One region of the Priestia sp. D51 genome, then DNA from elsewhere that is predicted to be linked to it. Evidence: riboswitches for the same ligand, from Rfam matches in the RefSeq annotation. Region 1 holds a riboswitch; each other region holds the start of a gene.
What was found. Region 1 has a riboswitch for cyclic di-AMP ahead of ACNHOZ_RS27925 (cation:dicarboxylate symporter family transporter). Riboswitches for the same ligand answer to the same signal wherever they lie in the genome.
Positions count from the first base shown of each region.

Region 1 (8,125 bases):
AATGATTCTAGCAGATTTGTTTGGACCTAAACGTCCGCGTGTAGAGACGGTGGACCAAATGTCTTATGGACAAGCACTAGGTATAGGACTGTTTCAATGTATTGCTCTTTGGCCAGGTTTTTCTCGTTCAGGCTCAACGATTTCAGGAGGGGTTCTTCTTGGAATGAGCCATAAGGCAGCCGCAGATTTTACATTTATTATGGCAGTGCCAATTATGGCAGGAGCAAGTGGACTTTCATTGGTTAAAAACTGGAAATATTTCACATCAGATGCACTACCGTTTTTTATTGCTGGTTTTATCAGCGCCTTTATTTTTGCGCTTATATCGATTCGCTTTTTCTTAAAATTAATCAACCGCATTAAATTAGTTCCGTTTGCCATTTATCGAATTGTCTTAGCGGCTATTCTATATTTTGTATTTTTATAAAATAAATAAGCGTATTTTATAGCCATTTAAACTTCTGATAAAGACTTAAAAAGCAAGAAAAAGCTATTGCAACATTGCAATAGCTTTTTTGCATAAATATATATTATTGTCTTTTGAAAGCGTTTTATAAACATGGGTATTGACAAAACGTGTCGAAAAATAGTAAATTAATATTTGTGCAGTATAAAGTTAAGTAAAAGTAAGACTTCTGTTTAGTTTTATTGACTGTAAAAAACGTATGACAACGTATAGATCGTTTTAATTTTATAAAAATTGAATAATAAGCTTAATCGTATAGAGCGGGGGAATCATTATCGGCAGTAAAGCTGCCTTGGGGTGAATCCTTACAAAAGGTAGGAAACTCTCAATTCCGAATCCGACAGTTAACCTCGTTTGCTTTATTGAGAGAAAGAGCCCAAAATAGCGTAAGTAAAAGGCTGTTCTTTCTTAAGAATAGTCTTTTTTTGTTTTTTCAGAAAAGTATATACAAATGTCATACATCTTTGGGGAGGTACATCTATGAAAAAAATTCGTTTTGGTTTGGCTACGCAGATTTTTACCGGTTTAATCCTCGGTGTTCTTGTAGGAGTAATTTGGTTTAACGATCCGCGTGTAGTAACATACCTACAGCCGCTGGGAGACCTATTTTTAAGATTAATTAAGATGATTGTTATTCCAATTGTTATCTCAAGCTTAGTCGTTGGAGTTGCAGGAGCAGGTAGCGGTAAACAGGTCGGAAAGCTCGGCGTTAAAACCATTCTCTATTTTGAAATTATTACGACTTTTGCAATTATAATCGGTGTATTGGTTGCTAATATTTTTCATCCAGGGCAAGGTGTAGACATTCATTCAGCACAGAAGAGTGATATTTCACAATACGTTGAAACATCCAAACAGCAAGAAGGAAAGTCAGTGGCTGAAACGTTCTTACACATTGTTCCGACAAACTTTTTCCAGTCAATTGTTGAAGGGGACATGCTAGCAATTATCTTCTTTACAGTATTGTTCGCACTTGGAGTAGCGGCAATTGGAGAAAGAGGAAAGCCTGTTGTTCAATTCTTTGACGGCGTTTCTCACGCAATGTTTCACGTGGTAAACCTAGTAATGAAAGTGGCTCCGATTGGAGTATTTGCTTTAATTGGTGTCACAGTTTCGAAATTCGGTTTAGAGTCACTCCTTTCATTAGGAAAGCTTGTTATCTTAGTTTACTTAGCGTTAATTTTCTTCCTACTTGTTGTATTAGGAGGAATTGCGAAATGGGCAGGAATTAACATTTTCCACTTATTCCGCTATATGAAAGATGAACTGTTGTTAGCATACAGTACATCTAGTTCTGAGACAGTTCTTCCGCGTATTATGGAAAAGCTTGAAAAGATGGGCTGTCCAAAAGCTATTGTATCGTTCGTTGTACCAATTGGTTATACATTTAACCTAGATGGTTCTGTTCTCTATCAAGCGATTGCAGCTTTATTCTTAGCGCAAGTGTATGGTATTGATTTAACGATCGTTCAACAGCTGACGCTCATTCTGGTATTGATGGTTACATCTAAAGGAATGGCTGCGGTGCCAGGAACATCATTTGTTGTATTACTGGCTACTCTTGGAACAATCGGCGTTCCGGCAGAAGGATTAGCCTTCATTGCGGGAGTAGACAGAATCATGGATATGGCACGTACGGTTGTTAACTTAGTAGGAAACACACTAGCAGCAATTGTGATGTCTAAATCTGAAGGCAAATTTGACCCTAAAAAAGGTACAGAGGTCATGAGAGCCGGCTAATTTATAAATTAAAAAGCTACTTATTCTATTCAAAAAATTAGAATAAGTAGCTTTTTTCATAATAATTCCTTTATTATTATGGAAATTGACCCTATAATATGTAACATCAGGTATAAATATATCCAAATTTTATTCTTACATAAAAGCAGTCACTGGTTCCTTTCTTTATCAATAAATATAGAGATAGCTTAGCTAGTTGGGGGATAGTAGAGTATGTGGAAAAAGCGAATATGGGTCATCGCCTCGATAGTAATCGTATGTTTTTTAATCCCTTACAGTTTACCGATTGTGTTTGCTTTATTAACAGCATTAGCGCTTGAGGGTATTGTTCAAAAATTGCATCAATCTTTTAAAATGAAGAGAGTCTACGCAGTGCTTATGACCTTCATTTTATATGTTGTTTCGCTCATACTTATTGGGTTTTTTATTGTTCGGACAATCGTTACGCAAGTGGTTGCTCTTTCAAAGATAGCGCCTTCATTTGTAAAAGAAATCTATGAAACCGCGATTTATCCAACTATTATTAAGTGGAAATACTATTCAAACGCTCTTCCTACAGAAGTGATTTCTTCTATCGAGCGCACGCTTGAAAAAACCGTAAATTCATTAGATTCTCTATTAAAAAGTACCGTGGAAATCATCATTAGCTTTGCTGCTACTGTTCCTGGGTTTCTACTAGAGTTTCTTATTTATTTAGTAGCGCTTGTATTTATCAGCCTTGAGCTGCCTGCTATTAAAAATAAAATTAAGTCTTTCTTAACAGAAGAAACGAAATATAAGCTACAAGTTGTCATCACTCAGCTTATCCAAGCGGGGGTTGGTTTTATTAAGGCACAAATTATTTTAAGTGTCATGACGTTTGTAATGGCTTATGTAGGGCTTTGGCTATTAGATGTTCCGTATACCGCGCTGCTTAGTTTATTAATTGTAATTGTCGATATCTTACCAATCCTTGGGACAGGCTCGGTGCTCGTTCCATGGGGGATTTTTGCTCTTACTCAAGGACATGACTCATTAGCAATCGGCTTATTTATTCTATTTGGAGTCATTACGGTAGTAAGACGTGTAGTAGAACCAAAAGTATTTTCTACAAATATGGGTATTTCACCTTTGGCTGCATTAGTTAGTTTGTACATTGGATTTAAACTTTTAGGTTTTGTCGGGTTGTTTTTAGGACCGGCTTTAGTTATTTTATACGATGCTCTTCGTAAAGTAGGTATTATTCAAATTAACTTTAAACTATAAAAGCGCTGGATAAAACTAGCGCTTTTTTTTATTGAAACTTTTGTAGTACGTCATACGTAAAGAGGGAAAGGAAAAAACTATGTCGCGTTGGTTTTTATCTATCAATCGGCTAAATTATAGTTTTGCAGTCTTAGATTTAATGACATGAGGAGGAGAATTTTTGTTAGAGTCGGTTTTACTTTCTTTAATTGAAGCGCTAAAACAGCTCTCTTATTTTGGCGTAATTTTAGCATTAACGTTTGAGTTTGTCCCCGCAGAGCTTGTTTTACCTTTAGTAGGGTATTGGGTGTACCAAGGTGATATGAACTTGTATCTGGCTATCCTTGCAGGTACAGTAGGCGGTGTGTGTGGACCGTTGACTCTTTATGCACTGGGACGTTACGGTGGACGACCGCTAGTTTTAAAATATGGAAAATATTTTTTGGTGAAAGAAAAAGAAATTGACGCTGCCGATCGCTTTTTTAATAAGTACGGCAGCGGGGTCGCTTTTTTTGGACGGTTTATTCCAGGAGTGCGTACGGCTATCTCTTTTCCATGCGGGATGGCAAAAATGAATGTATGGCTGTTTTCTATTTACACATTTGTTGCGATGCTTCCAGTAACGGCTATTTACGTATATTTAGGATATAAGTTAGGACCTAAGTGGAAAGAGGTGGGTCCGATTGTATCTCAATACATGCAGCCTATTGGAATCGGAATTGTTGTTTTAATTGCGTTATTTTTTATCATTAAATATGTGCGGAATAAACAAGTAGGACAGAGCTGATAAATCGAGGAAAAGAGTGAGGATATGTCAGAGCATGAACAATTGAGAATAGAATTACGAAAAATTGAAAAGTGGGAGAAAGACCAAAAAGGACTTTTTTTCTGGGAGCGGCTGGCTCGCTTGCCTTTTTCAGCTTTAGATAAAGTAACGCCAAAGTTCATTCATCAAAAAATAGAAAAATTATTAGATGAAATTGCTAAGTATGTTGATAATGGAGGCCAGTATTTAGCTAATACGTCTGCCACGCTAGAGAAAGCATCAGCCCAATTACAAGAAAATAAGCAGCTGTCAATAGAGGATGTTCAGCATTTATCTCTGCAGGAAATGGATGAGTTGGCGGAGTATTTTATTGAAGTCCGAAAAAAGAATGCGCAGCTGCAAGGAGCTACAACCGGAGTAGGTGGAATTTTCACACTGGCGATTGATATTCCTTTTGTATTGGGACTTACGCTTAAGACACTGCAAGAAGTGGCTGTTTCTTATGGTTACGATCCCACTGAGCAAGAGGAACGCATTTTTATGGTCAAATGCATGCAGTTTTCATCCTCTGATATTGTAGGAAAGCGTGCGATTTTAGAAGAATTAGCAAGCGGCAATCGAACGCAGAGCTTGCAGCAGCTCCAAGGTTGGAGAGAAGTGTTTCTAACCTATAGAGACAACTTGGGATGGAAAAAGCTATTTCAAATGATTCCTATAGCAGGGATGGTGTTTGGGGCGTATATTAACAAACAAGCGATTAGCGATATAGGAGAAGTTGGAATGATGCTTTACCGTAAAAGACGCATTTTAGAAAAAGTCTCACAATCTAAAAAATAAAAATAGGCTGGTATGAAAGTATTTTAGTTGAAGAAAAATCCGAACGAGTTTGATTCTTAGTTGAGAATCAAATACGTTCGGATTTTTTTATTGATATAGTAAATGTAGCTTTCATGTATTTAGTTGCCTCTAGGTGTTGATTGGAGGGCAAGGCGAAGACTCCTGCGGAAAAAGCGGAACAGATGAGACCCCGCAGGAGCGCAAGCGACGAGGAGGCTCAACGGCCGCCCGAGGAAAGCGAAGCCTTGCACGGAAATCAACAGCGGTGTAACGAGCGATTCATATTAGATCGTTTACCTTTTTGTGCGTGTGTAGATGGGATTGATTTGTTTATGTCTCGATTACTTTTTTTCGACATTATTTCTGGGGAAATATGTCGAGGTGTGTTAAGCCTATTTCCTTAATCAAAATGAAAAGTAGGAATGGTAATAGTATTTTTTCGTCTGGCAATCAGTAAATAAATAATTCCAATTATACTCCATACAATACCGATAAATAAGGATGTTTTTTCTAAGTTAAGCCACATAAAAAATAAAAATAAACTGCCGAGTAAAGGCATAAGTACATATGAAATATATCCACTGAGAGATCGTTTGTTTTGTTGAATAAAATAATGGATAAAAACCGCTATGTTAACTGAACTGAACGCAATTAAAGCACCAAAATTAATTAAAGAGGTAGCTTTTTCAAGAGACAGACTTAGTGAAATTAAAGAGAGACCACCAATAATGACTACGTTCCAAACAGGCGTCTTTGTTTTAGGGTGAATATAGCCAAAAATTCTCCGTGGCAGATAACCATCTTTCCCAATTGCGTAGAGAAGTCTTGATGCACTCATATGTGAGACAAGTCCAGAAGCAATAGTTGATGTTAAGGCTGCTGCTACAAAAATAGATTGAAACAGCTGGCCGCCAATTTTATAAGCGATTTCAGCCGATGCACCTTCTAAATCATGAAACAAAGAGGCTGAAGGGAAAAGAAGCTGAGCAAAGTAAGAAACCGTAATAAATAAGGCGCCTCCCGTACATGCAATAATGAGAATCCCTTTGGGAATGGTTTTCTCAGGCTTAAGTGTTTCTTCAGCCATGGTGGTTACAGCATCAAACCCTAAAAAAGAAAAGCATAAAATAGCTGCTCCGTTTAATAAAAGAGATATAGAAGCCGATTCACTTATAAACGGTTTAAATGATAGCTCTTGCCCTTGAGTTGTAGCACTTAAAATAATAAAGATGATAGCTACTAAAATTTGAAAAGCAACTAATAGCGTACCAAAAGAAACGGTTAAATGAACGCTAAAAATATTCATTATGGTCATGATGACCACAAAGCTGATAATCCATACGGCTTTTGGAACACCTGGAAACAGAGAGCTTAGGTAAATATTTGTCAAAAGTGCATTAATCATCGGTAGAAATAGATAATCAAGAAGAGCCGTCCATCCTACCAAAAAACCAATGCTTGGATTCATTACTTGCTGTGCGTATGTATAAGAAGAACCAGCTCCAGGAAAAGCTTTTACCATTTTTCCATAACTAATGGCTGTGAATAAAATAGCAATCAACGTGAATGCATAAGCACCTGAAACATGTCCATCTGTGGATTCAGTTACAATGCCAAATGTATCGAAAACGGCCATGGGTGCCATGTAGCCTAATCCTATCACGACGATATGCCATAATTTTAGTTGTTTAAGAAGAGAAGGTCCATGATTCATATTTGTCATCCTTTCTGTGTATAATCATTCTGCAATATTTATTATTATACTATATTGTTAGATTTGTCATCTTTTTTTGAAAAAGAAGAGAAAATTGCGCGCTAAGAGATAAAGAGCGTTTAGTTAATTACTAGATAAAGCAAAAAAATGCTTTTTTTCACTTTGATTTTTACCATTGAGTCTAGAAAGCATTTTACATAAAATGAAAGAAAGTAAAAAAGCTTTCGATTAGTATGATCTACTTGTAATAAATACGAAAACAAACTTTTGAATGCGGTTACATTTTTGCGGGTGTATAAACTTATAATGATGATAAAGGAGATGAAGGAAGTGATTGCTACACCCTATATAAACTTGGAGATAAACAAGGAACCAGGTGTGCATGTTGTATTGGATGAAACAAAAAAAGATGGTGTTTATTTTATTAAATTAACGGTCAAGTCGATTAAAAAAAGAAGTCTTCCAAAAATGGCGTTAAAATGGAGCGTTCCGTTGTTAGATATCCAGCTATATAAATCTATACAAACTAGTCAGGGAGATGTGAGTACCTCTTCTGTTCATTGTTTTATGAATAAAAATGGCTCTAACCGCTACACTATTGCATGTTCAGACATACTTCACCCTATTCGGTGTGCCCCCAATTGGAAGGAAATGTGTCTAGATGTGGAGATGAACTTATTTAGTGAAAGCACTTGGTCTCTTCATAGCTACGAAACTGAACTGCGAGTAGATACAAGAATGATTGAAACAGAAGAGTTATTCAAAGATTTAGCGAAATGGTATGAAAGAAAAGAGATTAATCTAGCATCTGCTGTTGAGCATGCAACGGCAATAGATGAAAAAGGAAATGTCTCGTTAGATATTTGATGGTGAGGAGAGAGATAGAGTGGGGATCTTATTTAATGAACGTACAAAGGAGTTTCACCTGCAGGGCCGCGATGTAAGTTATATCTTTTCAGTGTTGAAAAACGAGCAGCTTGGTCACTTGTACTATGGAAAAAAGCTTAAGCACCGTCCGTCTTTTCAGCATTTTTTACGTGTGGAAACAAGAGGAGCTAGCGCTTCGGTCTATGAAGGAGAACTAGCATTTTCTCTTGAAACAATCAAACAAGAGTATCCTTCTTATGGGACAACAGACTTCAGAGAGCCAGCCTACCAACTTCTTCAGCAAAACGGAAGCCGAGTCACCAATTTTGAATACGATAACCATAAAATTTACAAGGGCAAGAAGCCATTAAACGGCTTACCTGCTACATACGTAGAAGAAGAAAGTGAAGCCACGAGTGTAGAAGTTGAACTAATTGATAAATTGCTCAATGCATCACTTATTTTAACGTATACCGTTTACGAAGACCGAAATATTATTACGCGTCACGCA
Region 1 covers NZ_JBLTIR010000019.1:13,412-21,536, reverse strand. The annotation lists gene ACNHOZ_RS27930 (undecaprenyl-diphosphate phosphatase) at 1-427, shown strand, start outside; cyclic di-AMP (ydaO/yuaA leader) riboswitch at 701-840, shown strand; gene ACNHOZ_RS27925 (cation:dicarboxylate symporter family transporter) at 947-2,206, shown strand; gene ytvI (sporulation integral membrane protein YtvI) at 2,420-3,451, shown strand; gene ACNHOZ_RS27915 (DedA family protein) at 3,612-4,217, shown strand; gene ACNHOZ_RS27910 (EcsC family protein) at 4,242-5,033, shown strand; gene ACNHOZ_RS27905 (hypothetical protein) at 5,170-5,304, shown strand; gene ACNHOZ_RS27900 (APC family permease) at 5,434-6,747, opposite strand; gene ACNHOZ_RS27895 (hypothetical protein) at 7,069-7,614, shown strand; gene ACNHOZ_RS27890 (alpha-galactosidase) at 7,634-8,125, shown strand, end outside.

Region 2 (8,125 bases), on a different contig from region 1:
CTTCTACTGCTTTTCCTGACATAGCAATCACGTTAAACTGCGTGACTCGATCCATTCCAGCAATTCCAATGGCCGATAATAATCCTCCAATCGTCGTAGGAATAAGGCAGACGAGCAGTGAAATTAAAATAGCCGTGTCGAGTTGAAAATGTAAATAGTTTGTAAAGACAGGAAGCGTCACAACAACTAGTAAAAAAATAATCGTCAAACTTGTCAAAACCGTGTTTAGCGCAATTTCATTTGGCGTTTTTTGACGCTCTGCTCCTTCAACAAGCGAAATCATTTTATCTAAAAATGATTCACCTTGCTCACACGTAATTTTAATTGTAATTTCATCGCTGACAACTCTTGTACCTCCCGTTACAGAGTTAAAATCCCCGCCTGCTTCTTTCATAACAGGTGCCGATTCCCCCGTAATGGCCGATTCATCAACGGACGCCAGTCCTTTAATAATTTCTCCATCTCCAGGAATCATTTCGCCTTGTGAAACGACGACAATATCTCCTTTTTTTAGTTGCGAGGCCGAAACTTGTATCATTTGCCCGTTTTGAAGCTGATTAGCTGTAATATCGCCTTTAGATTTCTTTAATGAGTTTGCCTGTGCTTTTCCTCGTCCTTCTGCTAATGCTTCTGCAAAATTAGCAAAAACAATGGTGAAAAATAACACGAGAGATACGGCAACATTAAATCCTGTGCTTACTGTACTTTCTCCGAAAAGGTCCGGAACAACGGCTAAAAAAAGCGTAATTACAAACCCGATTTCTACTACGAACATGATAGGGTTTTTTATCATCGTTCTTGGGCTGAGCTTGATAAACGCCTGCTTTACTGATTGAATAAAAATCGATGAAGCTTGTTTATCTACAGAACCTTGAATATGACTGTTGTGATCCAATTCAATATTATTTGCAAAATTCCGTTTATTCATTATGATCCTCCGCTTTCTTGATTACAGTGTTAAATACTCAGCAACCGGCCCAAGCACAAGCACTGGGAAAAACGTAAGTGCTCCTACAATAACGGTAGTTCCAATTAAAATGCCGCTAAATAAAGACGTATCCGTTTTAAATGTTCCAGGTGTTTCGGGAACAAGCTGCTTAGATGCTAGTGAGCTCGATACCGCCAGCATTGTAATTAGTCCGAAGTAGCGTCCAATATACATAACAATTCCCGTAGAAATGTTCCAAAACGGCGTTGCGTCACCGAGTCCTTCAAAACCGGACCCATTGTTTGCTGCTGACGACGTAAATTCGTACAGTGCCTGACTTAAGCCGTGAAAGCCAGGGTTTGATATACCTTCCATTCCTAAATGAGTGGTAAGTGCTACGGCTGTTCCTCCTAAAATTAGCAGCGGCTGCAGAATAAGCGTCACGGCGATTAGCTTCATTTCTTTTCCTTCAATTTTTTTACCTACGTATTCTGGTGTTCTTCCAACCATTAAACCTGATAAAAATACGGCAATGATGACGTACATCATAACATTCATAAATCCTGCTCCGACACCGCCAAATACGGTATTTAACATCATATTTCCAAGCGTTAATAACCCGGTAAGAGGCGTCAGGGTATCGTGCATGGTGTTGACTGCACCTGTTTCACTTGCTGTCGTCACGATGGCGTAAAGCGTCGACATGCCGACACCAAAACGGACTTCTTTCCCTTCCATATAACCGTTCGCTTCATTTAAATGAAAAGCACCAAGTCTTGGATTGCCTCCCCACTCTGTTACAAACGCTGTGCTTAAAATAACGATAAACAGCATACTCATCGCTACAAACAAGATGCGGCCTTGCTTACGCTGTCCGATCATTTTTCCGTATGTGAAAGGAAGTGCTGTTGGCAATAACAGCATAAGGACGATTTGTAATACATTGCTCAACGCGTTAGGATTTTCAAATGGATGAGCTGAATTGACACCAAAAAATCCCCCTCCGTTGTTTCCTAGCTCTTTGATTGAAAGAAAAGAAGCAACTGGTCCCCTTGCTATTTGCTGCGTTGCTCCTTCTAATGTATGGGCAGTCACAGTCCCGCTTAACGTTTGAGGGACACCTAAAAACGCAAATAAAATGCCTGTTATAAAAGCGATAGGAAGTAAAATACGCGTAATTGACTTTACAAAATCAACAAAAAAGTTTCCCATTTCCTTCCCTGCTAGCCCGCGAATAAAAGCGATTGCTACTGCAAGTGCCGTTGCTGGTGCTGCAAACATCATAAATACAACGGCTGCCATTTGCGAGAAATAGGACAAACCTGATTCGCCGCTGTAGTGCTGCAAGTTCGTATTTGTCATAAAACTAATGGCCGTGTTAAAAGCAAGTGCCGGATCCATTCCTTTGATGTGGCTTGGGTTAAACGGCAGTACCCCTTGAAACCGGAAGATAAGGTACACCACAAAAATCATAAACGTATTCGCCAAAACAAGAGCAAATGCATATTGCTTCCACGTCTGATTAAGCCCTTTAATTCCTGCTGCTTTAAACATAACTGTTTCTATCTTTCCTACCAAGCTAGTGTTTTTGTCGTTTGAAAACACATTCGCTATATAAATACCTACGCGCTTTGCAATAAGCGCTACAAAAACAAGCAGCAGCGCAACTGATAGTAGAAAAATCCCCACGTTTTATTCCTCCGCTTATTAAAATTGTTCTGGATTTAACAGTACATATACTAAATAAATTAAAACGAGAACTGAAATACCTAACAAAATGAACGACATGTTCACTTCTCCTCTCTTTCGTCTACTACATGAGACGACCAGCAAATAATTCCGTACATAGCAGCTGTTAATATGGCAAGCGTTCCAAGCATGATCATATCCAAGTTGCTCCCTCCTAACTGTTTCCTAACAAAAATGATAGCTTCTAAGCTTAGTAACTATTGCTTTACATAAACCATCACGTCCAAGAAAGCTAAAGGCGAGACGTGATGCTATTTTTTTCCACTAAAAAACCGCAGAAGAGAGTTCTCTTCCGCGGTTTAATGCACGACAAATAAGCCGTGATTGACACGAATTTTTTACTCCCAAAACGCTTACGGAGTTAGCTGTCGGATTCGGGTTATGGAAGTAACCCTACTCAGTTAAGAGATTCACCCCTAGTACATACGTACAAAATATTGGGTCCCCCGCTCATAATTGATTAAGCGTATCTTTGTTATTTAATTTTTAGACTTAATAATAGTTTTTACTGCTGCGTTTAAAACTTTGATTAACTAACGTAGACAAATAGCGGTTTGCTAGATCAAAAGATTGCTGATCGCACATGGCCCGATATTCAATCATTTGAATCATTTGCTTAGATAAATGCATCCTGACGCTCCTTTCACCTATATTTTGAAAGGAGCGTACTATCCGCTGTTATAGAAAACGACCACGATTACACCATCCTCTCTCTTAACGCTTACGAAGTTAGCTGACGGGTTCGGGTCAAGAAAGTAACCCTACTCAATTAAGAGATTCACCCCTGATAATTGGGTCCTCCGCTCTTTCCTTCTCTTTCAGAAAAGACTCAGCGTTTCACAGTGGAACGTTTCATGAGAGTAATCTTACTCCTGTTAAAATTTACTGTCAACAACATTTTTTGAAATTTTAAAAGCTTTATTTTTCTATGTTTATTCATTATTTTAAAATAATAGATTCAAAAAAAAACGAACCACTAATCAAATACCTTGATCAATGGTTCGTTTTTCACTTTGGCTAACATACGTCTGTTTCAGCCTCTTTTTTAGCTCATTTTCTCAATTTCATTTACAAGAATTGAAATAGCATCCGTTTTTGTTGCTTCACGCATTGTACGCTTCATCGTACTTGCCTGCTGCTGAAGCTCATTTACTTCACGCAAAAACAGTTCTTTTGTTAACTGCTCTTCTTCTACAACCATACAGTAGCCTTTTTTCTTAAAGGATTGTGCATTTAAAATTTGATCTCCGCGACTCTGTGCTTTTGATAAAGGAATAATCATCATCGGTTTATGAAGAGCTAAAAACTCAAATATGGCATTTGATCCGCCGCGTGTAATCACATAATCAGTTGCCGCTAGAACATCTGGAAGCTGTTCGTTTACGTATTCTAACTGACGGTATCCTGACTCTTTTTCAAGGCTTGTATCAATATTGCCTTTTCCGCAAAGGTGTACAATTTGGAATTTCTTTTGCAGTTCAGGCAAAGACTCTCGAACGATTTCATTAATACGGCGCGCTCCTAAACTTCCGCCCATAATCGTTAAAATGGGGCGCTTATCATAAAAGCGAAGCCAGCTTTCCCCGTTCGCTGCGCTTCCGCTAAATAGCTCTTTTCGAATAGGTGAACCAACAACCTGCACTTTTTCTTTTGGAAAGTAGTTTGCGGCTTCATCAAAAGAAGTGAAAATTTTAGTGGCAAATTTCTGCGCAATTTTATTTGCCAGTCCCGGTGTTAAATCACTTTCATGAATGAACACGGGAATGTTTAAAGATTTAGCAGCCATTACCACAGGAACTGTGACGAAACCGCCTTTTGAAAAAACAAGAGAAGGCTTTAACTTTTTCAGCACGCGACGTGCATCGCCAACCCCTTTTGCTACTCGAAATACATCTTTTACATTTTCCATATCTACGTATCGACGCAGCTTCCCGCTTGAAATCGCATGATATGGAACGTTTAATTTTGTAATTAATTCTTTCTCAATACCATTGTGAGAACCGACATAATGGATATCCCATTTTTCACTGTCTAATTCTTTCATGATGGCAATGTTTGGTGTTACGTGTCCAGCTGTTCCGCCTCCGGTAAAAACGATAACTTGCTTACTCATTTTTTCTTCCTCTCTTTACTTCACTTAATCGATCTGTTTTGACATCAATTTTTATCTGATCTTTTTAGCATGCAATCTGACATGTAAAACGATGGTTTTATTATAGCATTTTTCTTTTTACATATGTATGATAAGGCGTATAAAAGCATGCTATACTTTTCATAAGGAGTGATGATAATGAACAAATCTGTACCTGCAGTAAAAGGTGACACAGTGGATTCCGAAACGCGCTGTACGCACTATCATACGGATAAAGATATTATTGCAATAAAATTTTATTGCTGTCATACATATTATCCATGCTATCAATGTCATAACGCACATGCGGATCACGACATTAAAAGATGGCCAAAATCTATGTTTAATGAAAAAGCTATTCTTTGCGGAGTATGTAAACATGAGCTCTCAATTAATGAATACTTAACCTGTAACTCGACTTGCCCTCACTGTCGTTCTTCTTTTAATCCTGGATGCAGCCTGCATGGACACATTTATTTTGAACAAAAAAGCTGAACAAAACATCGTTCAGCTTTTAAAATAATTGCTCATCTATATTTATAATGGAAGGAAGCAGACCTGGGAACAGTTCCTCAAGTTCTTCTAAACGCAAGGAATAATAGTGCTGCGTACCTTCTATACGTAGTTTAATAATTCCAGCTTCGCGAAGTACTTTAATATGATGTGATAGCGTTGATTTTGATACATTTAATTTTTGATAATACGAACAGGTCTGCTCCTTTCTTGTCGCTAAACACTGTACAATTCGCAGCCGGTTAGGATCACTCAATGCATGTAAAATAGGCGTTAATTTAATTTCAGATTTCGGTGGTTGATAAGGTTTTCTCATGCTTAAAATATAACACAGCTTCTTTTGTGTATCAATGTTCGATAACTTTCGAACTAAATTCCTTGCACTGTTATTTAATCGGTGTTATAGTTTCATTGTTCGATGATATTCGAACTTATCTTCATTTTAATCGTAAATTGAATGAAAGATTAAAAACAAAACAAATAATATAAAGCACCATCATTATTAAAGGAGGAATCACCCATGATTCATTTACAAGCTTCAATGAAAGTTAACCCAGCAAAAAGAGAAGAATTTTTAGAAAACGTACAAGAACTAATTAAGCATTCTTTACAAGAAGAAGGAAACAGCAACTATCAACTATTTGAAGATGCTTTTACACCTAACACATTTATGATGATTGAAGAGTGGAAAAGCGAAGAAGCAATTCAAGCACACAATAAATCAGCTCATTTCCAAAGTTTTGTAGCATTTGCTCAAACTGGCGTACTTGTAGCACCTTTAGATGTAAAAACATTACAAGGCTAAAAATAACTTCTTTGAAAGGATGACGCATCATGAATGAAGCAATTCGTACAATTCAAGATCATCGTTCTATCCGTCAATATACAGACGAAGCAGTAAGCGACGAGCATTTAGATACAATTATTCAATCTGCTCAGTCAGCCGCTTCTTCTATTAACGGACAGCAAGTAACTATTATTAGCGTCCAAGATAAAGAAAAGAAGAAAAAGCTTTCAGAGCTTGCAGGCAACCAAGCGTGGATTGACCAAGCTCCTCTATTTTTAATCTTTTGTGCAGATTTTAATCGTGCTAAGATTGCAGCTGAGCTTAACGATGCGCCTCTTGGCGTAACCGATGGACTTGAGTCAATTTTAGTGGGGGCAACCGATGCTGGAATTTCTTTAGAAGCAGCAACAGTTGCAGCAGAGTCACTCGGTTTAGGTACAGTACCAATCGGCGGAATTCGCAGAAAGCCACTAGAAGTCATTGAGCTCCTAGATTTACCGGAATACGTATTCCCAGTAAGCGGTCTTGTCGTTGGACATCCGGCAGATCATTCTGCGAAAAAGCCTCGATTGCCACAAGCTGCTGTGCACCATCGTGAAAGCTATAATCATGACTTAAAGTCATTGATTCAAGACTATGATGCTGAAATGGCAGAGTATATGAAAAAGAGAACAAACGGTGCAGATGACCGGAACTGGTCACAAACTGTATCCGCTATTTACAAAACCATTTATTATCCAGAAGTTCGAGCGATGCTTGAAAAACAAGGATTTAAATTCGAATGATCAAAAGCTGCGATGTTCATCGCAGCTTTTTTTATCTACTTTAACAGCGTCTTGAATAGACTAAAAGTAATACTCGATAAATGAGGTGTTTGGATGGAGTTTATTTTAATTTGTAATTTTCTTTTAGGTGCAACGGCAGCGTTTTTATTGGTGCCGGCTTTTACAAAAAAGAACACCCTTCATGTGACTTTGCTGTCTCTCCTTTTCCTCCTTTCAATTGTTCCAACCTTTCTTCTCGCTAATCCACATATCGGCGTTTTACCTTGGGCTATTCGAGACGGTCTTCTATTGTTTTCCGCTTTCCTTTTCTTTTATCTAACCTTCACTTTAAGCAGATGGAAAACACTTTTGTTTTTTCTTCTCCTTTTACTGTCAATTGCTCCTCTTGCCTACGTCGTATATGATGACTTCACGCATACGTATATAGATGCCAATATCGGACTTGGCCTAGGCTTCTTATTGACCTGGCTCTTAACAACCTTGTACAATATTTTGGCTATTCTTCGATTTTTCCGTCAGAAATCTCAGTAAACACGTTAAAAGTTAACAAACATACGAATAGTTGATTTTATTTAGTATACGCTAACAACTGCACAGTCCTTCTCTTTACATAAAGCTGTGTATACTAAAAAAGGAGTGATACTTGATGAAACGACTATTCGTAATGGTAGCAGTGATTGCCTTCTTGGCACTTAGCCGCATGTTAGTATTTGCCGCTGAAACACCTCCTGCTGCAGATGAGCGACCAGCTCAAAATGCAGAAGTTCGTATCGTTCATGCTTCACCGGATGCTCCAGCTGTAGACATTTTTGTGGATGACAAAGCTTTAGTAGAAGGAGCAAAGTTTAAAGATGTCTCCAACTCCCTGCCTTTGTCAGCTGGTTCTCATAAAGTAGAAGTATACGAAGCGAAGACAAAAGGAACAAAAGATTCCATCATCGAAGCTACCCTTGTTGTAGACGGTGGAAAATCGTATACAGTAGCCGCTGTAAATAAAGCCGAAAATCTTGAACTGCAGGCTTTCACGAATAATAAGCAAGGGATGGATGGAAAAGCAAGCTTACGTGTTGCTCATTTATCTCCTGATGCTCCTGCGGTAAACGTAGGTCCTAAAGGGGCTGCTCCTTTATTTAAAAATCTGTCTTTTAAAAGCATTTCAGGTTATCAAGTAGTAAATCCGGGTTCGTATGATTTATCTGTTTCCACAGCAGACGGAAAAGAAATACTAAATC
Region 2 covers NZ_JBLTIR010000002.1:573,240-581,364, forward strand. The annotation lists gene kdpB (potassium-transporting ATPase subunit KdpB) at 1-928, opposite strand, end outside; gene kdpA (potassium-transporting ATPase subunit KdpA) at 950-2,611, opposite strand; gene kdpF (K(+)-transporting ATPase subunit F) at 2,636-2,716, opposite strand; cyclic di-AMP (ydaO/yuaA leader) riboswitch at 3,014-3,154, opposite strand; gene ACNHOZ_RS09540 (hypothetical protein) at 3,170-3,307, opposite strand; cyclic di-AMP (ydaO/yuaA leader) riboswitch at 3,380-3,522, opposite strand; gene ACNHOZ_RS09545 (undecaprenyldiphospho-muramoylpentapeptide beta-N-acetylglucosaminyltransferase) at 3,723-4,790, opposite strand; gene ACNHOZ_RS09550 (CHY zinc finger protein) at 4,968-5,303, shown strand; gene ACNHOZ_RS09555 (ArsR/SmtB family transcription factor) at 5,323-5,637, opposite strand; gene ACNHOZ_RS09560 (putative quinol monooxygenase) at 5,842-6,126, shown strand; gene nfsA (oxygen-insensitive NADPH nitroreductase) at 6,156-6,893, shown strand; gene ACNHOZ_RS09570 (hypothetical protein) at 6,987-7,424, shown strand; gene ACNHOZ_RS09575 (DUF4397 domain-containing protein) at 7,540-8,125, shown strand, end outside.
Region 2: it holds a riboswitch for cyclic di-AMP, as region 1 does, so the genes downstream of both, kdpF (K(+)-transporting ATPase subunit F) here and ACNHOZ_RS27925 (cation:dicarboxylate symporter family transporter) in region 1, are expected to answer to the same signal.

Region 3 (8,125 bases), on a different contig from region 1:
TAATTCAAAATGCGCTTGAGTCAATGAGCAAAGGTACAGTTAAAGTTACCGTTGAGAAAAGAAATGAATACGGCATGGTCATTATCGAGGATGAAGGATGTGGAATTGATGAGCAATCTTTAGCTCGGCTAGGTGAACCATTTTATTCCACCAAACAAACAGGAACAGGGCTAGGATTAATGATTAGCTACCGAATAATCGAACAGCATCAAGGGCATATTTCATTTGCGAGTAAAGTAGGAGTAGGAACAAAAGTAGAAATTGCTCTTCCGTATATTAAAGAACCAGTGAACATTTCGTAGCGCTTGCTATTCGTTCGCTGGTTTTTATTTGGTTAAAATAAAAACGAATGTTTTTTTATTTTTTTATTTTAATGTTCGTGTATATTGTTGACTAAAGGGTTTGTTTTTGATATATTATCAAATGGCTAGAAAATAACCGAATGATAATAAAAAAAGAAAATTCGGTCAATAACTTTTATCTTTTACCCAAAGAAAAAAGATGATGGGAGAATGTACAATGAACTCAAATTATGATGTTATTGTGGTAGGGGCAGGACCCGCTGGAATTTTTACTTGCTATGAGCTAACGTTAAAATTACCGGAAGCAACTATTTTATTAATCGATAAAGGACACGATATCTATCGACGTAATTGTCCGATTCTTCAGAAAAAAATTGAAAAATGTCCGCCTGCAGTTGGCAGAAAAGAGTTTGCTGGCTGTTTGCCTGCTTGTTCTATCACAAATGGTTTCGGTGGAGCCGGCGCATATTCAGATGGGAAGTTTAATATCACCAGTGAATTTGGAGGCTGGATGACGGATTATCTGTCTGAATCACAGGTGGTAGATTTAATTAAATACGTGGATGAAATTAATTTAAAACACGGAGCAACCGATACGATTACGGATCCGTTAACTGATAAAGTTCGTGAAATTGAAAAACGCGGATACGCAGCAGGATTAAAGCTATTGCGTGCCCAAGTGCGTCATTTAGGAACAGAGCAAAATTTAGAAATTTTAAAAAGCATTTATGAATACTTAAAAGAAAAAATTGATATGCAGTATAAAACGGAAGTAGCCGATTTAATAACAGAAAAAGAAGATGGTCAGCATATCGTGCGCGGTATTGAATTGAAGAATGGTGACAGAATTACGGCTGATAAAGTCGTGGTTTCACCAGGTCGAGACGGCTCGAAGTGGATGAGCGACTTACTAAAAAAACGCCGTTTAAAAATGATTAACAATCAAGTAGACATCGGTGTTCGAGTAGAAACATCTAACGTTGTTATGGAAGAAATCAACAAGCACTTGTACGAAGGGAAATTTATTTACAATACGTCTGTAGGTACAAGAGTCAGAACGTTCTGCAGCAATCCTTCAGGGCATGTGGTAGTAGAGAATCATTCAGGGATTATGTTAGCAAATGGACACGCATACAAAGATCCGAAGCTTGGAAGTCAAAATACGAACTTTGCGCTGCTTGTTTCTCATAAATTTTCGGATCCATTTGATCAGCCGAACGAATATGCGCACGAAGTATCAAGATTAGCTAATATGCTGTCAAACGGAGGCTTAGTTGTTCAAAAGTATGGAGATATTTTAAAGGGGCGCCGTTCAACAGCGAATCGAATTAAAGAAGGCTTTTTAGAACCAACGTTAAAAGAAGCTGTCCCTGGTGATTTGGGTTTAGTGCTTCCATACAATACAATGAAAAGCTTAATTGAAATGACAGAAGCACTGGATCATGTAACGCCTGGGTTAGCATCTGAACATACGCTGTTTTACGGTGTGGAAGCGAAATTTTACTCCGCCCGTCCGAAGTTAAACGATAAGTTTGAAACTGAAATTTCCGGTTTATACGTGGGAGGAGACGGAGCTGGTATTACGCGAGGACTCGCGCAGGCAAGTGCGTGTGGTGTGTGGGTAGCTCGTGACATTGTTGAAAAATTAAAGAATCGTAAAGCAAGTTCTGAACCTGTTACTGTATAAAAAAAGAGGCCGTCACGGCCTCTTTTTTTTATGGGTTAAATCAATGAGAGGGAATAAGTAAAAAGTAAAGAACTTGCACCGCTCCAACTCCGATAGTTTTATATGATAATTACCCGCTCCTTTTTTAAAAGATAGTAGGAAATCTATACTTCTATCTTGAGCAGAATTAAGTAGAATAAGGGGAATTGATAATGTCGATTTCTTCGCATCAATAAAGTCAGTGAAATTTTAGGGAGTGTATATCAAGCAGTACAAGGATAAAATCAACAGTTGGAAAGAGTTTTTTTTTTTTGGATAAGTAAAATATTTATGGAAGCAGTAAAGTACATGGATATTAGAATAATTATACATATTTATGAATGATATTAACGAGAATAAAGTTCACTTTATAAACTATTTTTTGAATTAATTTTTTATTCATTAGATTGTAAGTCTTGTTAAATAGGTGTTTTTGGTTTATTGAAATATGATGTAAATATTTTAAAATATAACAATTCTCAACTTTTTACGATAAAATCATGCATTATTTTTGAATAAAAACTTGACAGAAACATATAAAATGAATTTTAATTAAAGTAACAATTATTATCATGCAAAAATATTAAAGAAAATTATTTGCTTAATCTCTTTTGCTTTATAAGAGAACGGAGGACCCATATTTGTGCGTAATGTACTTGGGGTGAATCTTGAATGAATCAAGTAGGGTAACTCACATACCCGAATCCGACAGCTAACTCCGTAAGCATTCAGTGAGGGAATAACAGGTCTATGAAACCATGATATTCTCATGGTTTTTTGTATAGCTAAAAATATTCCTAAACTATTAATCTGAAAATTTTTAATATATTGTATATTTTGAGTGTTATCGCCCTCAATGCATGGTAAAATAAGTATGGTAGTTAGAATCATTCTAATATAATTTATTTACGGGAGGTAAATCGATGAAGCTATCGACAAAGATTATTATCGCGCTAATTGCTGGCGCTATTGTAGGAGTGTTAATCAATGCTTTTGCTCCAAGTGCTTTTGCTCCGCTGGACAAGTACTTGTTTACACCGCTTGGCCAAATTTTCTTAAGCTTAATTAAAATGCTTGTTGTACCAATTGTGTTTTTCTCTATCACGTTAGGTGTAGCAGGTTTAGGAGATCCTAAAAAATTAGGAAGAATCGGGGCAAAAACAGTTTCCTACTTCCTAGTGACAACAACCGTTGCAATTATTATCGGTTTAATTTTAGCGTATGCAATTAAACCGGGTACATTTGGATCTTTTGATACACAAAACGCTTCTTTTGAAGCTGAAAAAGCACCACCTGTTGGAGAGACATTCTTAAATATGATTCCAGTCAATCCAATTCAAGCGATGGCTGAAGGGAATATGCTTCAACTTATCGTTTTCTCTATCTTTATCGGTTTTGGTATCACGATGCTTGGAAGTAAAACAAAAGGACTTTACAATTTACTTGAGCAAGGAAATGAATTGATGATGTACCTTGTGAATCTAGTGATGAAGTTTGCTCCGTACGGAACATTTGGGCTTCTTGCAACCGCGGTTGGAAGTCAAGGCTGGCAGGCAATTAAAGCGATGGGGCTATACATGATTGTAGTCGTGCTCGCGCTGTTCATCCATTCAATCGTAACATATGGGGGATCAGTCGCTCTTATGGCCAGACGTAACCCTATTGAATTTTTTAAGGGGTTTGCTCCTGCGATGACAGTTGGATTCAGTACATCAAGCAGTAATGCAACGCTTCCGATTTCAATGAATGTGGCGCAAAAAAATCTTCGTGTCCCCGAGTCTATCAGCAGTTTTGTTCAGCCATTAGGTGCAACTATTAACATGGATGGAACGGCAATTATGCAAGGTGTAGCGACTATTTTTATTGCGCAAGTATACGGGGTTGATCTGTCGTTGGGCGCTCTTGTGACGGTTGTGTTGACAGCGGTGCTTGCTAGTATTGGTACAGCAGGCGTGCCGGGAGTTGGTCTTATTATGCTAGCGATGGTACTGAGTTCGGTTGGCCTGCCTGTAGCAGGTATCGGATTAATTATCGGAATTGATCGCTTGCTTGATATGCTTCGTACGTCTGTAAATATTACAGGAGACGCTGCGTGTGCCGTTATTGTGGCTGAGTCAGAAGCAAAGCGTATCGATAAATCTGTAACGCAATCAGCTTAATATGTGTAAAAGCTCTAGCTATATGCTAGGGCTTTTTTTATTGGCAAGAAACTCTTCTTTTCAGCATACAGTTTAATAAGAGTGTGTGTTTGAAAGGAGAGTGCGGAAATGAATAAAACCCATGTGATAAAGCCGCTGCTCGACGACGACTACCCAGTTATTTCATATGGAAAAGGAATTTATTTGTACGACCAAGATGGAAAAAAGTACATAGATGCTTCGTCAGGGGCAGTTACAGCAAGTATCGGACACGGCGTAAAAGAAATTATTGATGCGATGACGGATCAGGCACAGAAAGTTGCGTTTGTATATCGGTCGCAGTTTACAAGCGATCCGACGGAAGCCTTAGCTAAGAAACTATGTGAATTAAGCAGCAATCATTTCCAGTGGAGCTTTTTTGTTAACAGCGGGACAGAAGCGACTGAAACGGCTATGAAAACAGCCATTCAGCATTTTCAAGAGCAAGGAAAGCCAACCAAAACAAAGGTTTTGTCACGCTGGATGAGCTATCACGGTATTACAATAGGAGCGCTGTCTATGTCAGGGCACGTTGGAAGACGAAAACGTTTCTCGTCTTTGCTTGAAGATTATCCTTCGGTTTCACCTCCTTATTGCTATCGATGTCCGTTTCATCAAACCTATCCATCCTGTAATCTTGCTTGTGCACACGAATTGGAAACAGTTATCAAACGAACCGGCCCTGAACATATTGCTGCTTTTATTACAGAGCCCATTGTAGGAGCTGCCGGAGCAGCTCTCACACCTCCACCCGGTTATTATGAAGTGATAAGAGAAATTTGTGATAAATATGATGTGTTATGGATAGCCGATGAAGTCATGACTGGAGTTGGGCGTACAGGCGTGATGTTTGCATATGAGCACTGGGGAGCTAAACCAGACATCATGACGCTTGGAAAAGGAGTGGGAGCAGGATATACACCGATAGCCGTTACGTTAGCTAGCAGCAAAACGATTGAACCTATCATGAACGGATCCAAATTAATTATGAGCGGCCATACGCTAAGCGCTAATCCGCTGTCAGCCGCTGTAGGGCTAGCTGTCTTAGCTTATATTGAAAAGAACGATCTTGTTCAACAAGTAGCGCTGAAAGGAGCCTATTTAGTAAAAAAATTGAAGGAGCTTCAACTTCTTTACCCTATCATTGGTGATATTCGTGGCAAAGGCTTACTAGTTGGTCTTGAGCTTGTACAAAATCCAAAAACGAAGGAGCCTTTTTCATCCTCCGAAAATATGACGGCGCGCGTAATAAGTAAAGCCCATAAAAATGGTCTTCTCCTTTATCCTTCACAAGCAGGAACAGATGGAGTAGAAGGAGACGGTATTATTATTGCGCCACCATTTACGATTACTCATCGCCAACTTGATGAAGCGGTCGTGTTGCTTTCGAAAACATTGTATGAAGTACAAAATGAAAAACAGGGAGATGAGGTGAAATAAGTGACAAAGGTCGAAAACTCATTTCAAAAGATTACAACTGTGGAACAAGCAATTGAATACGTGGATCATGCTGCTACGCTGATGATAGGAGGGTTTGGAGGCGTAGGCAGTCCGCCTTCTCTCATTGACGGCCTTATTGAAAGCGAAAAATCAAATTTCACACTGATATGCAATGATTCAGGCTTTCCTCATATTGGTGCGGGAAAATTAGTAAGTCAAGGAAGAATTCAAAAACTGATCGCTTCTCACATTGGATCGAATCCTGTGGCTGGAACGCTGATGACAGAAGAAAAGCTGAAAGTTGAGTTTTCTCCTCAAGGAACGCTTGCTGAACGGATTCGAGCGGGGGGAGTTGGACTTGGAGGAGTACTGATTGATGTAGGAATAGAAAATGACATTATTCAATTTGGAAAAGAAAAAGTGGAAGTAGACGGCAAGACATTTTTAGTTGAAAAACCGCTCACAGCCGACGTGGCTTTTGTATATGCAAAAAAAGCAGATCCATTCGGCAACTTGCTCTATGATAAAAGCGCTCGAAACACTAATCCATTAATGGCTATGGCAGGTCGTATAACTATTGCTGAAGTGGAGGAAATCGTTCCTCTTGGCGACATTGACCCAGAGAATGTGATGACGTCAGGCGTATTTGTGGATTATATTGTGCCTTCAAAAGGAGTGAATTGGAAATGGGTTTGGGAATAGATATTCGTCATCGTATTGCAAGACGTGCTGCGGCTGAAATCAAAAACGGCATGATTGTTAACTTAGGGATTGGCATTCCTTCTCTTATTCCTAATTATGTACCAAGCGCTGTTCATGTGATGTTTCATGCTGAAAACGGAATTTTAGGGTTAGGATCTTCGCCTCCTTTAGGTGAAGAAGATGAGAATGTCTGCAATGCAGCAGGCTATCCAACAACTACTGTTCAAGGGGCTTCATACTGTGATAGTGCTACAGCCTTCGCGATGATTCGAAAAGGATACGTCGATATGACCATTCTTGGTGCGTTAGAAGTGAGTGAAAAAGGGGATTTAGCTAATTGGATTGTGCCAGGTAAGCGAGTTCCTGGGATGGGAGGAGCGATGGAATTAGCTCAAAAAGCGAAAAAAGTCATTGTGCTAATGAATCATACGAGCAAGACAGGAGAACCAAAACTGGTCAAGACATGCTCTTTACCTCTTACTGCTTCGGGCTGCGTGGGATTAGTTATTACGGATCGGGCGGTTTTTAAAGTAGAAAAAGATGCGCTTCTTCTAACCGAGTTAATGTCTCCTTATACCGTAGAGGATATTTTGAGTTCAACAGAAGCGACAGTTCGCCTGAGTGATCAATTGATTACGATACCATAAGGAGGACCATTACATGAACATACAGCAATCTATTCATAACTGGATGACAGAGCATCGTCAAAGTGCAGTGCGTTTACTCAAGCGTTTCGTAGAAGAAGCAAGCGTACAGGGTTCTGAAAAGCATGCGCAGGCAATTGTCATTGAACGCCTTCGACAGCTGCAGTTAGATATTGATATATGGGAACCAGACGAAAAAACACTTCGTACCCATGAAGCTTTTGCCTCCAACCGTTCTAGTTTCCGAGATAGCCCGAATGTGGTAGGCGTGTTAAAAGGAAAAGGTGGGGGAAAATCCATCATTTTAAACGGACATATTGATGTTGTGCCTCCCGGCGATCTTTCACAGTGGAAGGAAGACCCTTATACGGCCGTTGTAAAAGATGGAAACTTATATGGGCGCGGTGCAACAGATATGAAAGGAGGGAATGTGTCGTTACTTTTAGCGATTCAAGCATTAAAAGAGCTAGGTATTTCATTAAAAGGAGATGTTATTTTTCAAAGCGTAGTAGAAGAGGAAAGCGGAGGGGCAGGAACACTTTCCTGCGTGCTTAGAGGGTATAAAGCAGATGGTGCCATTATTCCAGAACCAACCAACATGAAGATCTTTCCTAAACAGCAAGGGTCGATGTGGTTTCGCGTGACCGTACATGGAGTAGCAGCACATGGAGGGACTCGGTATGAAGGCGTGAGTGCCATTGAAAAAGCAGCTGTTGTGCTTAAACATATTGAGGGTCTTGAAAAAGAGAGAAACAGCCGAATTACAGACCCGCTCTATAATAAAATTCCCATTCCCGTGCCCATTAATATCGGAAATATACAAGGAGGAACGTGGCCTTCTTCAGTTGCTGATCAAGTAGTATTAGAAGGCAGGATAGGAGTTGCTCCGCATGAAAAAATGAAAAATGTCAGAGCGGAAATGAAATCGTGGCTTGAACTTTTGCCTCAGTGTGATGAGTGGTTTGCTGAGCATCCTGTCGACTTGGAATGGTTTGGGGCCCACTGGCTTCCTGGTGAAATTGAATTAGAGCATCCGCTTATGACCTCTCTTTCGTCCTCTTTTTATCAAGTGAAACAGAAACAGCCGATCATTGAAGCATCTCCTTGGGGAACGGACGGAGGGATATTGTCACAAGTTGGAGATATTCCAACAGT
Region 3 covers NZ_JBLTIR010000001.1:850,913-859,037, forward strand. The annotation lists gene ACNHOZ_RS04410 (ATP-binding protein) at 1-302, shown strand, start outside; gene ACNHOZ_RS04415 (NAD(P)/FAD-dependent oxidoreductase) at 520-1,989, shown strand; cyclic di-AMP (ydaO/yuaA leader) riboswitch at 2,596-2,750, shown strand; gene ACNHOZ_RS04420 (dicarboxylate/amino acid:cation symporter) at 2,931-4,166, shown strand; gene ACNHOZ_RS04425 (aspartate aminotransferase family protein) at 4,275-5,624, shown strand; gene ACNHOZ_RS04430 (CoA transferase subunit A) at 5,625-6,326, shown strand; gene ACNHOZ_RS04435 (3-oxoacid CoA-transferase subunit B) at 6,311-6,973, shown strand; gene ACNHOZ_RS04440 (peptidase) at 6,987-8,125, shown strand, end outside.
Region 3: it holds a riboswitch for cyclic di-AMP, as region 1 does, so the genes downstream of both, ACNHOZ_RS04420 (dicarboxylate/amino acid:cation symporter) here and ACNHOZ_RS27925 (cation:dicarboxylate symporter family transporter) in region 1, are expected to answer to the same signal.

Region 4 (8,125 bases), on a different contig from region 1:
CATCGGTTCCACAACGTTTAGAGATAGTTGAATGGCCGCTGCCGCATCTACAGCGTTTCCGCCTTCAGCTAACACTTTCCTCCCCGCTTCAGCAGCCAGCGGGTGAGATGCCGCTACAATTCCTTGTGTAGCACCCCGTTTCATTGAATGGTCGACACCCGGAACTTCAGCAGCAGCTGGTGTGACAACTAAACATAAACTAAATAACGTAATAGCCAACATCTTCATAACCTTCATCTGGGTCTCCTCCTTCAAATGCATTATTTCACATCGCCTGAGACGATGGATTTCACGAAGAATAAATTGGTTTATTATGATATTTTTTACATATGCGTATAAATAAAAAGCAAAGTAAATCATACCTTTGCTTTTTTAGTTAATCGCATGTTTAACTTTTCTCTCTATTCATTTACAATTATCTATATTTTCTAACAATTTATCCATAGGCTGATAGTTTCTTACTATTTTTGGAACTATGTAGACTGAACGCTCTAATAATGTAGAAAATCTAGCAGTTAAGAAGTCGTTCGACTTACATGCACTTCTTAAATTTTTTATAAATATTCTTATTGTTATATAAAAAGCAATCCTTTATGAAAATCAGCATACGTTTTCTGAAAATCAAAAATAAAACAGGACTTTAGATTCATCGTCCTGTTTGGAGCATGTTTTCGACTTTTTTAATGTCCGCGTGCGTAGGATTGATTTCCCGAGCATAGGCGATTTGTTCTTTCGCTTTTTCCATTTCTTTTAATTGAATATAGGTTTTGGCGAGTTCGAGCGGCAGCATAATCCCTTCAAAACCAAGATCTTGCGCCTTCTGCAAATAAAACAGCGATTTTTCGTAATTCCCTCCAAACATAAGCGGAGTTTCCCGATATTTTATTCCTCGAACGAAGTGCGCCAAGCTTGAAGATGGATTTAATGTTAATGCCTGATGAAGAGCCCGGTCCATTTCTAAGTTCAATACCATTTTTTCAAAGATAATTGATTCTTCGATTTGCTTTGCTAAACAAACGGCTAAGTAACAGTACAAATCAGATGCTTGAGGTTTTTTCTTCATTTCTTGTTGAATTTCGCGCTTGATCTCTTTCCACTTTCCCTCTTCTAGCTGATTCATGACGTATTGTGCATGTATTCCCACCTGTTTGCCCTCCTTTTCCTCTTTATCATAAAGGATTTCTGCGCAAATGAAAAAAGTAAGTGTTCTTCATTCTTCACAAAAAACGTTACCATTAAAAAATAGGCAAATTTCTCAATCACTTAACCCAATTAGTACATAGGATATAGAGACTTTTATTAAAGGAGGTTACACATATGGGCGCAAAAGGCGGTTTTGGTTTTTCATTTATCGTTGTTTTATTTATCCTATTAGTAATCGTAGGGTGTTCTTGCTACTACTAATTTCTAGAGAGGATGAACATCATTCATCCTCTCCTATTTCAAAAAAAACCATGCTTTCGCATGGCTACATACCGATTAGATGAATGAGTAGAGGAACTCATTGTTCGGCAATATTGAAGAAATTTTTGGTTTTTACTTCCGCCTAGTATGCCCTTTTTGACGGGGGCTATGCGCAAATAAAGTTAACGTTTAAAAGCGAAAGCCAGACGCACCTACAATAACAAGTAAAACAAATAACACAACGATTAACGCAAAATTTTGTTTTCCCACGTACCATCCCTCACTTCCTGTTATCTGCTTTTAGTGTATGCAACAGCTTGGCAAAATGTTTAGGACAGGGGTGCGGATTTTTCCAATGAGAAAAACCTTCAAATTTCGCCAAAAAAAGTGAATCATATTTTTGTTTCTTTCGTTATATATAGTAAGAGATTTTTTTACTATAAAAAAGGAGGGGCTTTAATGCGCCGACATTCCAAATTGCCCATTGTTCTTGTTTTTGCCTTCTTTTTATTCATCGCAACTGTTTTGTGCGTAACCTCTTATATGTCTTGAACGTATAAATAATATAAAAAAATCGCCTCATCGAAGGCGATTTTTCTATCCTAGCATTATATCTTCGTTTGGATAGCGAACGGCTTCACGCTTTTGCTTAGATAATGAAAACGCAAGCGTTAATGGCCCCACTTTTCCTAAAAACATGATAAAGATAATAATCACGCGTCCAAAGTACGAAAGTTCAGGAGTCGCTCCCATCGATAAACCTACTGTTCCAAACGCAGAAACAACTTCAAACATAATTTTTACGAACGGCAGGTTTTCCGAAATATTTAACAGGAAGATGGCCCCAAACACAAACATAATTGAAATCATCGTAATGGCTAGTGCCTTAAACACATGAAGAGGAAGAAGTCGTCTCTTTAGCAGCACAATATCTTCCCTGCTTCGTAAAAATGCCCATACAGAAAAGACAATCACCACAAACGTCGTGAGTTTGATACCCCCTCCTGTTGACGCACTCCCTGCACCAATGAACATCAATAAAACCATTAAAAACACCGTTGCGTCATGCAAATGAGCTAAATCAATTGTATTAAAGCCAGCGGTTCTTGTTGTTACCGCTTGAAAATAAGAAGCCCATACTTTGTCTCCTAATGATAAATTTCCGAGCGTATGCGAATTGCCGTACTCTAAGAAAAAAATAAAAAGCATGGCAATCACGTTAATGGCGAACGTGCTGATAATCATAATTTTTGAATGCAGCGTTAGTTTTTTATACGATTTTTTCACCCACATATCAGCAAGGACGGTAAACCCTAACCCACCAATAATAAAGAGAAAAGAAATCGTGATGTTAATAATAGGATCTCCTACATACTGAACTAAGTTATCAGACAGTAGTCCGAACCCTGCGTTATTAAAAGCCGAAATCGAATGAAACAAGCTAAAGAACAGCCCCTTAGACCATCCGAATTCCGGAATCCAGCGTATCGCTAAAAAGATCAGTGCAACAAACTCAATTAAAAATGAAAAGATGAACAACCTTTTAACTAGCAGCACAACTCCACCGACGCTCGTCTGATTTAATGCCTGCTGAACGAGCATACGCTCTTTAAATCCAATTTTTTTACCTAGCATCATAAAAATCAGCACGGCAAATGACATAATGCCAAGACCGCCTATTTGAATTAACAGCATAATAATCGTTTGACCGATGACGGTAAAACGCGTACCTGTATCTACGACGGCTAAGCCGGTCACTGTCATAGCGGAAGTAGATGTAAAAAGGGCGTCTACCCACCGGATTGGCTCAGTAGTAGAAAAAGGCATCATCAATAGAAGAGCACCAATAATAATTCCTCCGCCAAAAATGGAAACAAGAAGCTGCGGAGGAGTTAGTTTAATGATTTGTTTTTTCATGAGTTAAACTCCTTCTTCTTCAAAACGGTTTAAATCGCGATTATGTCCGATAACAATCAGCATATCTCCTTGTTCAATTATTTCATGCGCGGTAGGCGAAATCACCATTTCCCCGTCTTTTCGCTGAAAGCCGATAATATTGCAGCCGTACTTGGCACGGATATTTAAATCAAACAGCGTTTTATTATGAAGCTTTTTAGAAGCGACAATTTCGACAATACTATAATCCTTTGACAGTTCAATGTAATCAATGATTTTTTCTGACACCACGTGATGAGCAATCCGCTTCGCAATATCGCGCTCAGGGTGAATGACTTTGTCCGCTCCTATTTTCTCCAGCACTTTTTGATGATACATATTCACCGCTTTTACCCATACTTGCTTAACGCCCATATCTTTTAAAAGCATCGTTGCAAGCACGCTTGCTTCGATATCGTCTCCAAACGAAATAAGAGCATGATCAACGTTACGAATGCCTAGCCCTTTTAAGCTAGCTTCATCAATTGCGTTCGCTTGCACGACATATGTAGCTGAGTTGCTATATTTCTTTACTACCTCCTGATTGCGGTCGATAGCGAGCACATCCACATCCAAATTAGCAAACTCTTCAACCAAACTGCCTCCAAAACGACCTAATCCCAATACAGCAAACTGTTTTTTCATAATGTATTTATTCCTTTCTTCAACTGCTGTGTGTTCTCTTAGCTTATACTTTTTCTAAAAAATTACATGTTTTTCTTAAAAAAAGCGCAAAAAAACACAGGAAGGCTCCTGTGTTTTTTCACACTCTTCCCCCTCAAAACGCTTGCGAAGTTAGCTGTCGGGTTCGGGTTTTAAGAGTAACCCTACCTTTTTAAGGATTCACCCCGGAGCACAATATGTGCGTAAATAATGGGTCCTCCGCTCCGTAATGGATTAAGCGATTTTTATTCAAATGTCTATGATCTATTTTTTAGAATAATCGATTCGATTCATGATACGTTTCACTTCACGAAAGCTATCTTACTCCTGTGGATTTTGTCTGTCAAGATATTTTTAGGGAAGACATCACTTGCGCTGCAAACTGCAAAAATCATATAAATCTAAACTGACAATCAGTTTGTGAAATTGATCAAACAAATTAATAACAGCCAAAAGCTCTAATAGCTGCGTATCACTGTAAAATTTCTTTAATTGATCCATATCAGCATCCGTCAAATCCCTTGGACGCACTCGGTATACATCTATAAATCGAAACAGCAGTCGATCTTTTTCTTCCAGCTCTTTTTCTCTTAACACTTTTTGATTAAGCGTCTTATCGCCTACATATGACATGCTCATACACGTCTCACAGCCGTTAACACCTGCTAGATAAAGCCTGATTTTTTCCTTAGTCTCTCTTTTTACTATATCACTGTTCCAAAGCTTGTCGTATAGCTCATCATACAACCTTTTTACATCTGGAATTAAATTCAGTGCTTTTTCAAAATTTGTTCCCTCTTCGTTTGTTAACAAAACTCTTGCCATTTTTCACTCACTCCTTTTTAATTATTATAGTAAGAAAAATGGAGATTTCAGATAACAAATAAAACATATTATCTGCTGTTACTAATCAAATGAAACATTAATATGAAAGAAGGTTTTCAATTGAAAATTGATGAAATTGATTTATCGATTTTGCAGGCACTGCAGCAAAACAGCCGTCTTTCCTTAAGAGAGCTAGGAAAACAAATTAACCTGTCTCCTCCTTCAGTGGCAGAGCGAGTAAGACAGCTAGAGAGCTTTGGTATTATAAAAGGATATACAATCGATATTGATTATGAAAAGCTGCAGTTGCCCGTCTCGTGTTTTATTGAAGTAACCATGAAAAACGGAGAGCACGAGCGTTTTAAAAGATTTATTTCTCAGTATCCCTATGCTTTATTCTGTGAACGCATCGCCGGACAGGCTTGCTTCATTACAAAGCTTCAGCTTCCTCACCTGCACGTACTCGAGCAATTTATTAACGAAATTACACCTTATGCCAAAACGATTTCACACATCGCCCTTTCTCACGTGGAGATGTCTTCTGCATTATTGAGTCATTTAAAAGATGAAAAGTGATTGAAACATACGTTCACCGTACTAACGAAAAGATCCGAACGATTCATCGTTCGGATCTTCTTTCCACTAAACTACTTCTGTCCTAGCCTCTTTTATTCGTCCAAAAGCATAAAAAATAACCCTCCAAAGCTGGAGGGTATAAATTTTCCGAATAATGAAAGTTTTACAACTTCATTCTATCAGGTACCGACATTTCTGTCTACTTAAAAATGTAAAAGAGCTCTCTATTAACAGAAAGCTCTTTTACCTGCTTGTTTTTTGAAAACAATCAATCTATATAAAAGGGAACTACCTAAGGTTGAAAGTCACGTGAAACCTTGGCAGTTGATCCTGGATATACCGGTTGATATGATTCAAAACAAGTTCTTTCATCATTTCTTCTTTGACTTCTGATTCCGTTTTTTTATCTTTTTGTTTTAAAATAAGAATATAATAGACTTTACCCATTTTAATGGGCTTACTACACTCTCCGATGTGCTGTTTTTTTAAAACATCTATAAAAGAGGGAGATAGACTTGAAAGCTTTAGATTATCATCATTCTCTATTTTGCTGATGGTCTGGACATCAGCATATTTTTTTTGAACGTCTTGAAGCGATGTTCCTTTTTGCAGCTCAGCCGCAACGGTCTCGGCATCATGTAAAGTTGTAAAAGTTAGCTGCGAAAAAGATACGCGCGTTACATCATTCTCAATACGTGTATAGTAAGCGTCTAGTTCATCAGACGTAATTTGTTTACGGAAATATTCTTCTAATTTAAACTGATTTATTAACTGTTTAGTTACATCGCTAGAACGAATGTGCAAGACTTCATAGCCTTGTTTTCTTGTATCTTCGTCATATGAACGTTTGATTTGTTTCCACATATCCTCGACTTTTTTCTGTACCCTGTCACTTGTCTTTAGATGCGAAATTAAGATTTTTTGCATGACAAGCTGCCGCAACAACTCTTTGCGGTAGCTTGTATCATTTAGCGGAGCATCGGGATTTAAGAACCCTTCAACTGCTAAAAAACGATTGAATTCAGCTCCTGTCACCTTTCCTCCTTCATACGCTGCCACTTCTTTAGCAGAAGATAGCTGACTAATTTCTACAGAAGGAAACATCGTGTTTGAATGCTTCCCTCCGCAGCCTGTTAAAAATCCGAACGCTGTTAATACTGCTAGCAGCAGCTTTAACGGTGCTGAACTCATCCATTGTTATCCTGCTGCTCTGAAAGCTTCAGAGAAATAGTTTGTTTTTTTCCATTTCGGTACACGTCTAATTTTACCGTGTCTCCTACTTTGCGTTTTGTGTATAGATATTGACGTAAATCACTGGATGTTTTGACTTCATTTCCATCGATGGCAACAATCACGTCTTTTGATTGTAAACCAGCATCAGAAGCAGAAGAGAATGGTTCAACCGTCGTTACGACAACTCCTTCAGACGTATCGCTTGTTAGGCCTAGCTGATCTTGTTTTGTTGCAGCTGAAAGCTGACCTACATCTTGAAGACCTACCCCCATATATGGACGCGTTATTTTTCCGTTTTTCATCAGCTGTTCAATTGTTGGCTGCACTTCATCACTTGGAAGAGCAAAGCCGATTCCTTCTACATTGTCTTCTGAAATTTTCATACTGTTGATACCAACTACTTCACCAGAAGAATTGATCAAGGCACCGCCGCTGTTTCCTGGATTAATCGCCGCATCCGTTTGAATTGCATCTACGTTCCAATTCTCTGAAATAGGGACAGAGCGTTTTGCTGCGCTCACGATACCTTGTGTGACCGTGCGAGAAAATTGTTCACCAAGAGGGTTTCCGATTGCAAGAACCGTTTCACCCGCCACTAAATCTGATGATTTTCCGAACTTCGCCACTTGTTCAACATTTTTGTCGGACATTTCAAGCACCGCTAAATCCGTTAGCGCGTCAGCTCCGACAATTTTAGCTTTTTCTTTTTGTCCGTTTGAAAGTGACACTTCTACTTCGCTTGCGCCGTCAATAACGTGGTTATTAGTCACAACGTAGGCTTTTCCATTTTCTTTTTTGAAAATAACACCGGAACCCGTTCCCGCTTCTTGCGTTTGGGTATCTCCAGAAAATGGATTTGTTTGCTGCTGGATGTTGTTCACGCCTACAACAGCAGCTGATACTTTATTTACAACTGAAACAAGATCTGACTGATTCACGGTTGTGCTTACTGTTCGAGGCGTTGTGCTCGTTGTTGTTGCCGTTTGAGTCTGCGTTGTTTGATTCGCTGTTTGCGTATCCGCTGAATCCATTAACCCTAGCTGCGGAGCGCCGTATAGCACAATTCCTCCCCCTAGCACTGCTCCCGCGATGGAAGATGCGATCACTGGAAATAAGCGTCTTCTTGGAGGCTGTGATGATGACGCAGGCTGATACTGATCGTAGCGCTGCTGGCGGTTTTCATATTCTTCTTTTCGTTCTTGCTCTCTTTCATAATCACGTGGATCCATGAAAAACACTCCTTTTAACGTAGCAAATTTTATGTTATCTATACTATAAAATAAAAGTTTGGGATAAGTATCAAAACAATATGTGAAATTGTGAAAAATTTCTTTATAACAGCAAACACGTAGTATAATAGCGGGTACATAAACCTTTAAAAAAACGCGCATAGATGGCGCAATATGCTTTATTTACCTTAATTTTCATATATTCAGAGGAAGGTGTCAAATTTGAGCTTTACACTATATTTAGTAGAGGATGAACAAAA
Region 4 covers NZ_JBLTIR010000001.1:981,962-990,086, reverse strand. The annotation lists gene ggt (gamma-glutamyltransferase) at 1-237, opposite strand, end outside; gene ACNHOZ_RS05140 (tetratricopeptide repeat protein) at 647-1,144, opposite strand; gene ACNHOZ_RS05135 (YjcZ family sporulation protein) at 1,318-1,404, shown strand; gene ACNHOZ_RS05130 (YjcZ family sporulation protein) at 1,594-1,674, opposite strand; gene ACNHOZ_RS05125 (TrkH family potassium uptake protein) at 2,002-3,321, opposite strand; gene ACNHOZ_RS05120 (potassium channel family protein) at 3,325-3,984, opposite strand; cyclic di-AMP (ydaO/yuaA leader) riboswitch at 4,109-4,253, opposite strand; gene ACNHOZ_RS05115 (carboxymuconolactone decarboxylase family protein) at 4,369-4,827, opposite strand; gene ACNHOZ_RS05110 (Lrp/AsnC family transcriptional regulator) at 4,948-5,403, shown strand; gene ACNHOZ_RS05105 (peptidyl-prolyl cis-trans isomerase) at 5,692-6,594, opposite strand; gene ACNHOZ_RS05100 (S1C family serine protease) at 6,591-7,865, opposite strand; gene ACNHOZ_RS05095 (response regulator transcription factor) at 8,088-8,125, shown strand, end outside.
Region 4: it holds a riboswitch for cyclic di-AMP, as region 1 does, so the genes downstream of both, ACNHOZ_RS05120 (potassium channel family protein) here and ACNHOZ_RS27925 (cation:dicarboxylate symporter family transporter) in region 1, are expected to answer to the same signal.